DNA from 2 places in the Streptomyces sp. NPDC018693 genome. Region 2 is predicted to be linked to the other one. Evidence: riboswitches for the same ligand, from Rfam matches in the RefSeq annotation. Region 2 holds a riboswitch; the other holds the start of a gene.
The links. A riboswitch is a leader RNA that binds a small molecule or an ion and turns the genes downstream of it on or off. The one in region 2 is predicted to bind S-adenosylmethionine.

Region 1 (3,394 bases), on a different contig from region 2:
GTACGACTTGATCGCCATGGTGCGGGTGCGGCGGCACGAGGATCTGGCGGAGGTCATTCCCGGGTCGATCAGCAAGATCCCCGGGGTGGAGGCGACGGATACGCATGTCGCTTTCCGGACGTATTCGCAGCATGATCTGGAGGCTGCGTTCGCGATCGGGTTGGATTCTTGATCGCCTAGTCGTCTGCGGGGCGCGGATCGTGTGCGAGTGGCGGCCGTTTTTGGCTGGTCGCGCAGTTCCCCGCGCCCCTTGGGCACTCAGCTGAGCGCCAGCTGCTTTGTTGCTGTGACGAAGCGAGTGATGTGCTCTTCCGGGGTGCCCGCGCCGAAGCTGATGCGGATGGCGCTGAGGGGCTCCTCGCCGCAGTCGCCCTGGGTCTCGGGGGTGGCGTTCAGGAGGGTGCGGACCAGGGGGTGGGCGCAGAAGAGGCCGTCGCGGACGCCGATGCCGTACTCGGTGGAGAGGGCGGTGGCGAAGCGGGAGCTGTCCCAGCCGTCGACGACGAAGGAGATCACGCCGACGCGCGGGGCGTCGTCGCCGAACAGGGACAGGATCCTGACCTGCGGGACCTCGGCCAGACCCGCGCGGACCCGCTCGATCAGGTACTGCTCCCGGGCGACCAGGGCGTCGAAGCCGGCCTCGGTGAGGGCCTTGCAGGCCGAGGCGATCGCGTAGGCGCCGATGACGTTGGGCGAGCCCGCCTCGTGCCGCGCCGCGCTCTCGTGCCACTCGACGTCGACCCCGCCGTCCGTACACCTGGTCACCCGGCGGCTGGCGCCGCCGCCCGCGAGGTACGGCTCGGCCGTGCGCAGCCAGTCGGCGCGGCCCGCGAGGACGCCCGAGCCGAACGGGGCGTACAGCTTGTGGCCGGAGAAGGCGACCCAGTCGACGTCGAGGTCACGGACGGACACCGGGTGGTGCGGGGCCAGCTGGGCGGCGTCCAGGACGATCCGGGCGCCATGGGCGTGGGCGACGGCCGCCAGTTCCCGTACGGGCCACAGCTCGCCGGTGACGTTCGAGGCGCCGGTGACGCACACCAGGGCCGGGCCGTGAGGGTCACGGTCGGCGAGGGCGCGCTCCAGGGTGTCCACCGCCTGCCGCGGGGTGCGCGGCGCGTCGAGGTAGGCGACCCGGGTGCCGCGCCAGGGCAGCAGGGAGGCGTGGTGCTCGGTCTCGAAGACGAAGACCTGGCAGTCGGCGGGCAGGGCGGCGGCGAGCAGGTTGAGGGAGTCGGTGGTGGACCGGGTGAAGATCAGCTGGTCGTCGGGGCGGCAGTCGAGGAACTCGGCGACGGTGGCGCGGGCGTTCTCGAAGAGGTCCGTGGACAGCTGGGAGAGGTAGCCTGCGCCCCGGTGGACGCTGCCGTAGTACGGCGCGTAGGCCGCCACGTCGTCCCAGACGCGCTGGAGGGCGGGGGCGCTGGCCGCGTAGTCGAGCGCGGCGTAGGTGGCTTCGCCGCCCGTCGCCAGCGGGACGGTGACATCCTGGCCAAGAACGGGCAGCGGGGCACAAATGGTCTGGTCAGCGGCAAGCGTGGAGACGGACATGGCGGAACTCCCGTGAAGACAGCCGGAATCACCGGCGGAGAAGTGAAGAGGGGTGTGCGGAGGCGGGGCTCTGCGGCCCTATCGCATTCGCTTGCTCACGGAAGGCTCCTCAACGACCAGGACCCCTGGTGCTGCGCCTCATCAGAAGCGTGAGGGGTCCGCGCTTGCCGCAGACCTCTCTGCCTGCGGCCTGGTCTTCACCCGGGGCACCCCGCCACGGACGGAGGGTTGCCGGACAGTCGGCCGGGGCCGTATGACTGTCACTCATGACCTGGTACGGGAACGTACGCCAAGTGATCGCGGTCCCGCAACCCGTGTCCGGATGACGGGACCGCCTCACTCGGTTGGGTTCACGCGTTGCTGACCGCCACCCAGCGCTCCAGCGTCCGCTTCGCCGCGCCGGAGTCGATGGACTCCCCCGCCCTCGCCATGGCGGCGCGGATCTGCTCGGTCAGCGGCGCGTCCGTCGGGTCGAGGGCGACCAGCGCCGCCGCCGAGTTGAGCAGTACGGCGTCCCGTACGGGGCCGGTCTCGCCGTCGAGGAGACGGCGGGCGACCTCGGCGTTGTAGGAGGCGTCCGCACCCCTCAGGGCCTCGACGGGAACCAGCTCGATGCCGACGTCACGCGGGTCGAACGCCTCCTCGGTGACCTTGCCGTCACGGACGACCCAGACACGGGAGGTCGATGTGGTGGTCAGCTCGTCGAGGCCGTCGTCACCCCGGAAGACGAGCGAGGAGTTGCCCCGCTCCGCGAAGACACCCGCGACGACCGGCGCCATACGCGGATCCGCGACCCCCACCGCCTGCGCCTTCACCTGGGCCGGGTTGGTCAGCGGACCGAGGATGTTGAAGGCGGTGCGGATGCCCAACTGCCCGCGCGCGGCGGCGACATGACGCAGTGCCGGATGGAACTTCACGGCGAAGCAGAAGGTGATCCCGGCCTCCTCGGCGACCTCCGCCACCCGGCGCGGGGTGAGTTCCAGGTTCACGCCGAGCTTCTCCAGGACGTCCGAGGCACCGGAGGCGGAGGAGGCGGCGCGGTTGCCGTGCTTGACCACCTTCGCGCCGGTACCGGCGATCACCAGCGCGGACATGGTGGAGATGTTGACCGTCTTCGCGCCGTCGCCGCCCGTGCCGACGATGTCGACGGTCGCCCCCGGCACCTCGATCACATTGGCGTGCGCGTACATCGTGCGGACCAGGCCGGTGATCTCCTCGACCGTCTCGCCCTTGGCCCGCAGCGCGACCATGAAACCGGCGATCTGCGCGTCGGTCGCCTCACCGCTCATGAACCGGTCCATCGCCCAGGCGGTGTCCTCCATGGACAGATCCCGGCCGGTCAGCAGACCGTTCAGCAGAGCGGGCCAGGAACGGCCCGCCGCGGTGTCGCCTCCAGCGGGGGTCACAGCGCTCATCAGCCGCTCCTGAGTGTCGTAAGGGAGTGTGATCCCCAGCCTATCGAGCCCGGGGCATGCCGAAGGGCCCCGTCCGAACACCGGACGGGGCCCTTCAGGTGTGTGGCGTGGCGACGCCGCAGCGATCAGTGGTGGCCGTGGCCGCTCGTGATCTCCTTGTACTCCTCGACGGTGGGCTTCGCGATCTGCGAGTCCTCGCCGTAGTACGCCTCGCTGAGCTTGGCGCGCAGCTTCTCGGTGGTCTTCACCTTGCGCTCGACGCCGTTCTCGTCGACGGTCGCGCCGATCGCGACCGGCTCGTACTGCTCGTGCGCGGTGAGGGTGTGCAGCGCCTCCTGGCTGAGCGGCTCGTGCACCTCGATGAACTCACCGTGCGGCAACCGCTTGATGGTGCCGGTCTCGCGACCGTGCAGCACCTTGTCGCGGTCGCG
Region 2 (3,394 bases):
GACCCGGAGGCCGGGGCCGTGTTCCCCAACTGTACCGCGCTCAATCACGCAGAATTGCCCCCTCCGCTTCTCTCACGGAGGGGGCAATTCAGTGAACTCTCGGTAACCTCCGTTACCGAAGGTAATGATCAGCCGCCCGCGACCGCCGGGATGATGGAGACACCGGCGCCGTCGGGGGTCGCCGTCTCCAGGCCCTGCTCGAAACGGACGTCGTCGTCATTGACGTACACGTTCACGAACCGGCGCAGCTTGCCCTGGTCGTCCAGGACCCGGGCCGCGATCCCGGTGTGGTTCTTCTCCAGATCGGCGATGACCTCGGCGAGGGTGGCACCCTCGGCGGCCACCTCGGCCTGACCGCCGGTGTAGGTGCGCAGGATGGTCGGGATGCGGACGGTAACGCTCACTTGAAAACCTCCGGTGGGATGACTTGCCTAGGGGGGCGCGCGATTCAGACGAGGCCGGCGTCCCGGAACGACTCCAGGCTGGGCCGAATGGTCGCGGTGAGCCCCGTGCCCTCCACCGCATCCAGCGTCTTGAGACCATCCCCCGTGTTCAGCACGACCGTGGTCTTCGTCGGGTCCAGCACGCCGTTCTCGATCAGCTTGCGCGTCACGCCGACCGTCACACCGCCGGCGGTCTCCGCGAAGATGCCCTCGGTACGGGCCAGCAGCTTGATCGCGTCGACGACCTGCTCGTCGGTCACGTCCTCCACCGCACCACCGGTACGGCGCGCGATGTCCAGGACGTACGGCCCGTCGGCCGGGTTGCCGATGGCCAGCGACTTGGCGATGGTGTTCGGCTTCTGCGGGCGGACCACGTCGTGGCCCTCCTTGAAGGCCACCGACACCGGCGAGCAGCCCTCGGCCTGCGCGCCGAAGATCTTGTACGGCCTGTCCTCGACGAGCCCCAGCCTGATCAGCTCCTGCAGCCCCTTGTCGATCTTCGTGAGCTGGGAGCCGGAGGCGATCGGGACGACCAGCTGGTCGGGGAGCTGCCAGCCGAGCTGCTCGCAGATCTCGTACGCCAGGGTCTTGGAGCCCTCCGCGTAGTACGGCCGCAGGTTCACGTTGACGAAGCCCCAGCCCTCGCCGGCCGGGTCGCCGATCAGTTCGGAGCAGAAGCGGTTGACGTCGTCGTAGTTGCCCTCGATGCCGACGAGTTCGCCGCCGTAGATCGCGGCCATGACGACCTTGCCCTGCTCCAGGTCGTGCGGGATGAACACGCAGGAGCGGAAGCCGGCGCGGGCGGCGGCGGCGCCGACGGCACCGGCGAGGTTGCCGGTGGAGGAGCACGAGAGGGTGGTGAATCCGAAGGCGCGCGCCGCCTCCAGCGCCTGGGCGACCACGCGGTCCTTGAAGGAGTGCGTCGGGTTGCCGGAGTCGTCCTTCACGTACAGCCCGCCGGTCACGCCCAGCTCGCGCGCCAGGTTGTCGGCCTTGACGAGCTTGGTCCAGCCGGGGTTGAGGTTCGGCTTGTCGGCCACGTCCGCCGGGACGGGCAGCAGCGGCGCGTACCGCCAGATGTTCGCGGGACCCGCCTCGATGCGCCTGCGCAGCTCCTCGGTGTCGTACGAGGAGAAGTCGTACGCGATCTCCAGCGGGCCGAAACACTCCTCGCACGCGAAGACCGGGCCGAGGGGCACGCGGTGACCGCACTCGCGGCAGGACAGCGCGGCGGCGGGACCGAGGTCGACGGTGTCGTTGGTGCGGGTGGTGTCCGTGGTGGCAACTGTCTGCACAGCCATGTGAGGCGAGGCCCTTTCTCCTCATCTTCCTCACGACGCATCTCGCCGTGAGACGGATTTGGCACCTTCCCTAGCCGGGAGCCTCACCACGTCAACGTGACAAGAACCGACTGGAGGGTTGCCGGGGCTTCATCGGGCCGTGTCCCTCTGCCCCTCTGGATGAGCGGTATGTAGTTGTAAGCGATGTACTTGCAAGCGATGTAGTTGCGCGCGCAACGACCGCCGACATGCGATGGTCATCAGCGTTGTTCAAGACTGTAACCGACGACCAGGACAGTTGAGATAGTCGTCCGAACCGCGAGACAAACGCGGACATCGTCGAACACGTGAGGAGCCGCAGACCGTGCTGGAAGAAGTCGAGCGCTGGCTGAGCACCCGCTCCTGGTCCGTGACCGATCGCCCGCTGCACCGGATCCTGGCCGCCAAGCGAGCCTCGGGCCAGACGGTCTCCGTCGTGCTGCCCGCGCTCAACGAGGAGGAGACGGTCGGCGACATCGTCGCCGTGATCCGTCACGACCTCATGCAGCAGGTGCCGCTCGTCGACGAGATCGTCGTCGTCGACTCCGGGTCCACCGACCGCACCTCCGAGGTGGCCGCCGCCGCGGGCGCGACGGTCGTGCACCGCGACGCGATCCTGCCCCGTCTGCCCGCCGTCCCCGGCAAGGGCGAGGTGCTGTGGCGCTCCCTGCTGGTCACCGGCGGGGACATCGTCTGCTTCATCGACGCCGATCTGAGGGAGTTCTCCTCCGACTTCGTCACCGGGATCGTCGGCCCGCTGCTCACCGACCCGGACGTGGACCTCGTCAAGGGCATGTACGACCGTCCCCTGGCCACTGAGTTGAATTCGCTCGCCTCCGGCAAGACGACCGGGCAGGGCGGCCGGGTCACCGAGCTGATGGCCCGCCCGCTGCTGAACATGCACTGGCCGCAGCTGGCCGGCTTCGTGCAGCCGCTCGGCGGCGAGTACGCGGCCCGCCGCAGCCTCCTCGAACAGCTTCCCTTCCCCGTCGGCTACGGCGTGGAGCTGGGCATGCTGGTCGACGCCCTGCACCTGGTGGGCCTGGACGCGCTGGCCCAGGTCGACCTCGGGGTGCGCAAGCACCGCCACCAGGACGGCCAGGCCCTCGGCCGGATGGCGGCGGCGATCTACCGCACCGCCCAGCTCCGGCTGGCCCGCGGCCACCTGATCCGGCCCTCCCTCACGCAGTTCGAGCGCGGTGAGGAAGGGTTCGAGCCGCGGACGTACTCCGTGGACACGGAGGAGCGGCCGCCGATGGTGGAGATCGCGGAGTACGCGGCGCGCAAGGTGGCGTGAGTCGGCAACGGCGTACGTCAGACCCTGTCCCTTGGCCGCGGCCACGGCCTTCCGGGCGGTGGCGAGCACGAGGGTCGGGGTCGAACAGCGCAGCGAGACGGGAGGATCATGGAGTGGCCGTGTCGGAAATGGCCGTATCCCGTCGTCCGTCGAGTGGAACCGTACGTTTGAGCGTTTCCGGGCCGGGCTAGGTTGTGGCGTATGGCTTCCTCGCACGGTGCTGCCCAGGTACTGGTCGCCTCCAACCGCGGCCCGGTCTCCTACGCCGTCGGTGAGGACGGCTCGCTGACCGCCAAACGGGGCGGTGGCGGGCTGGTCTCCGGGCTGTCGGCGAT

Region 1: it holds a riboswitch for S-adenosylmethionine, as region 2 does, so the genes downstream of both, ACH5AC_RS35250 (aminotransferase class V-fold PLP-dependent enzyme) here and thrC (threonine synthase) in region 2, are expected to answer to the same signal.

The regions. Positions count from the first base shown of each region.
Region 1 is NZ_JBIRZZ010000022.1:72,963-76,356, reverse strand. It holds gene ACH5AC_RS35255 (Lrp/AsnC family transcriptional regulator) at 1-172, shown strand, start outside; gene ACH5AC_RS35250 (aminotransferase class V-fold PLP-dependent enzyme) at 259-1,548, opposite strand; SAM riboswitch class IV at 1,704-1,820, opposite strand; gene trpD (anthranilate phosphoribosyltransferase) at 1,899-2,963, opposite strand; gene ACH5AC_RS35240 (cytochrome bc complex cytochrome b subunit) at 3,089-3,394, opposite strand, start outside.
Region 2 is NZ_JBIRZZ010000009.1:66,888-70,281, reverse strand. It holds gene ACH5AC_RS23390 (MoaD/ThiS family protein) at 129-404, opposite strand; gene thrC (threonine synthase) at 449-1,744, opposite strand; SAM riboswitch class I at 1,763-1,910, opposite strand; gene ACH5AC_RS23380 (glucosyl-3-phosphoglycerate synthase) at 2,088-3,059, shown strand; gene ACH5AC_RS23375 (trehalose-6-phosphate synthase) at 3,261-3,394, shown strand, end outside.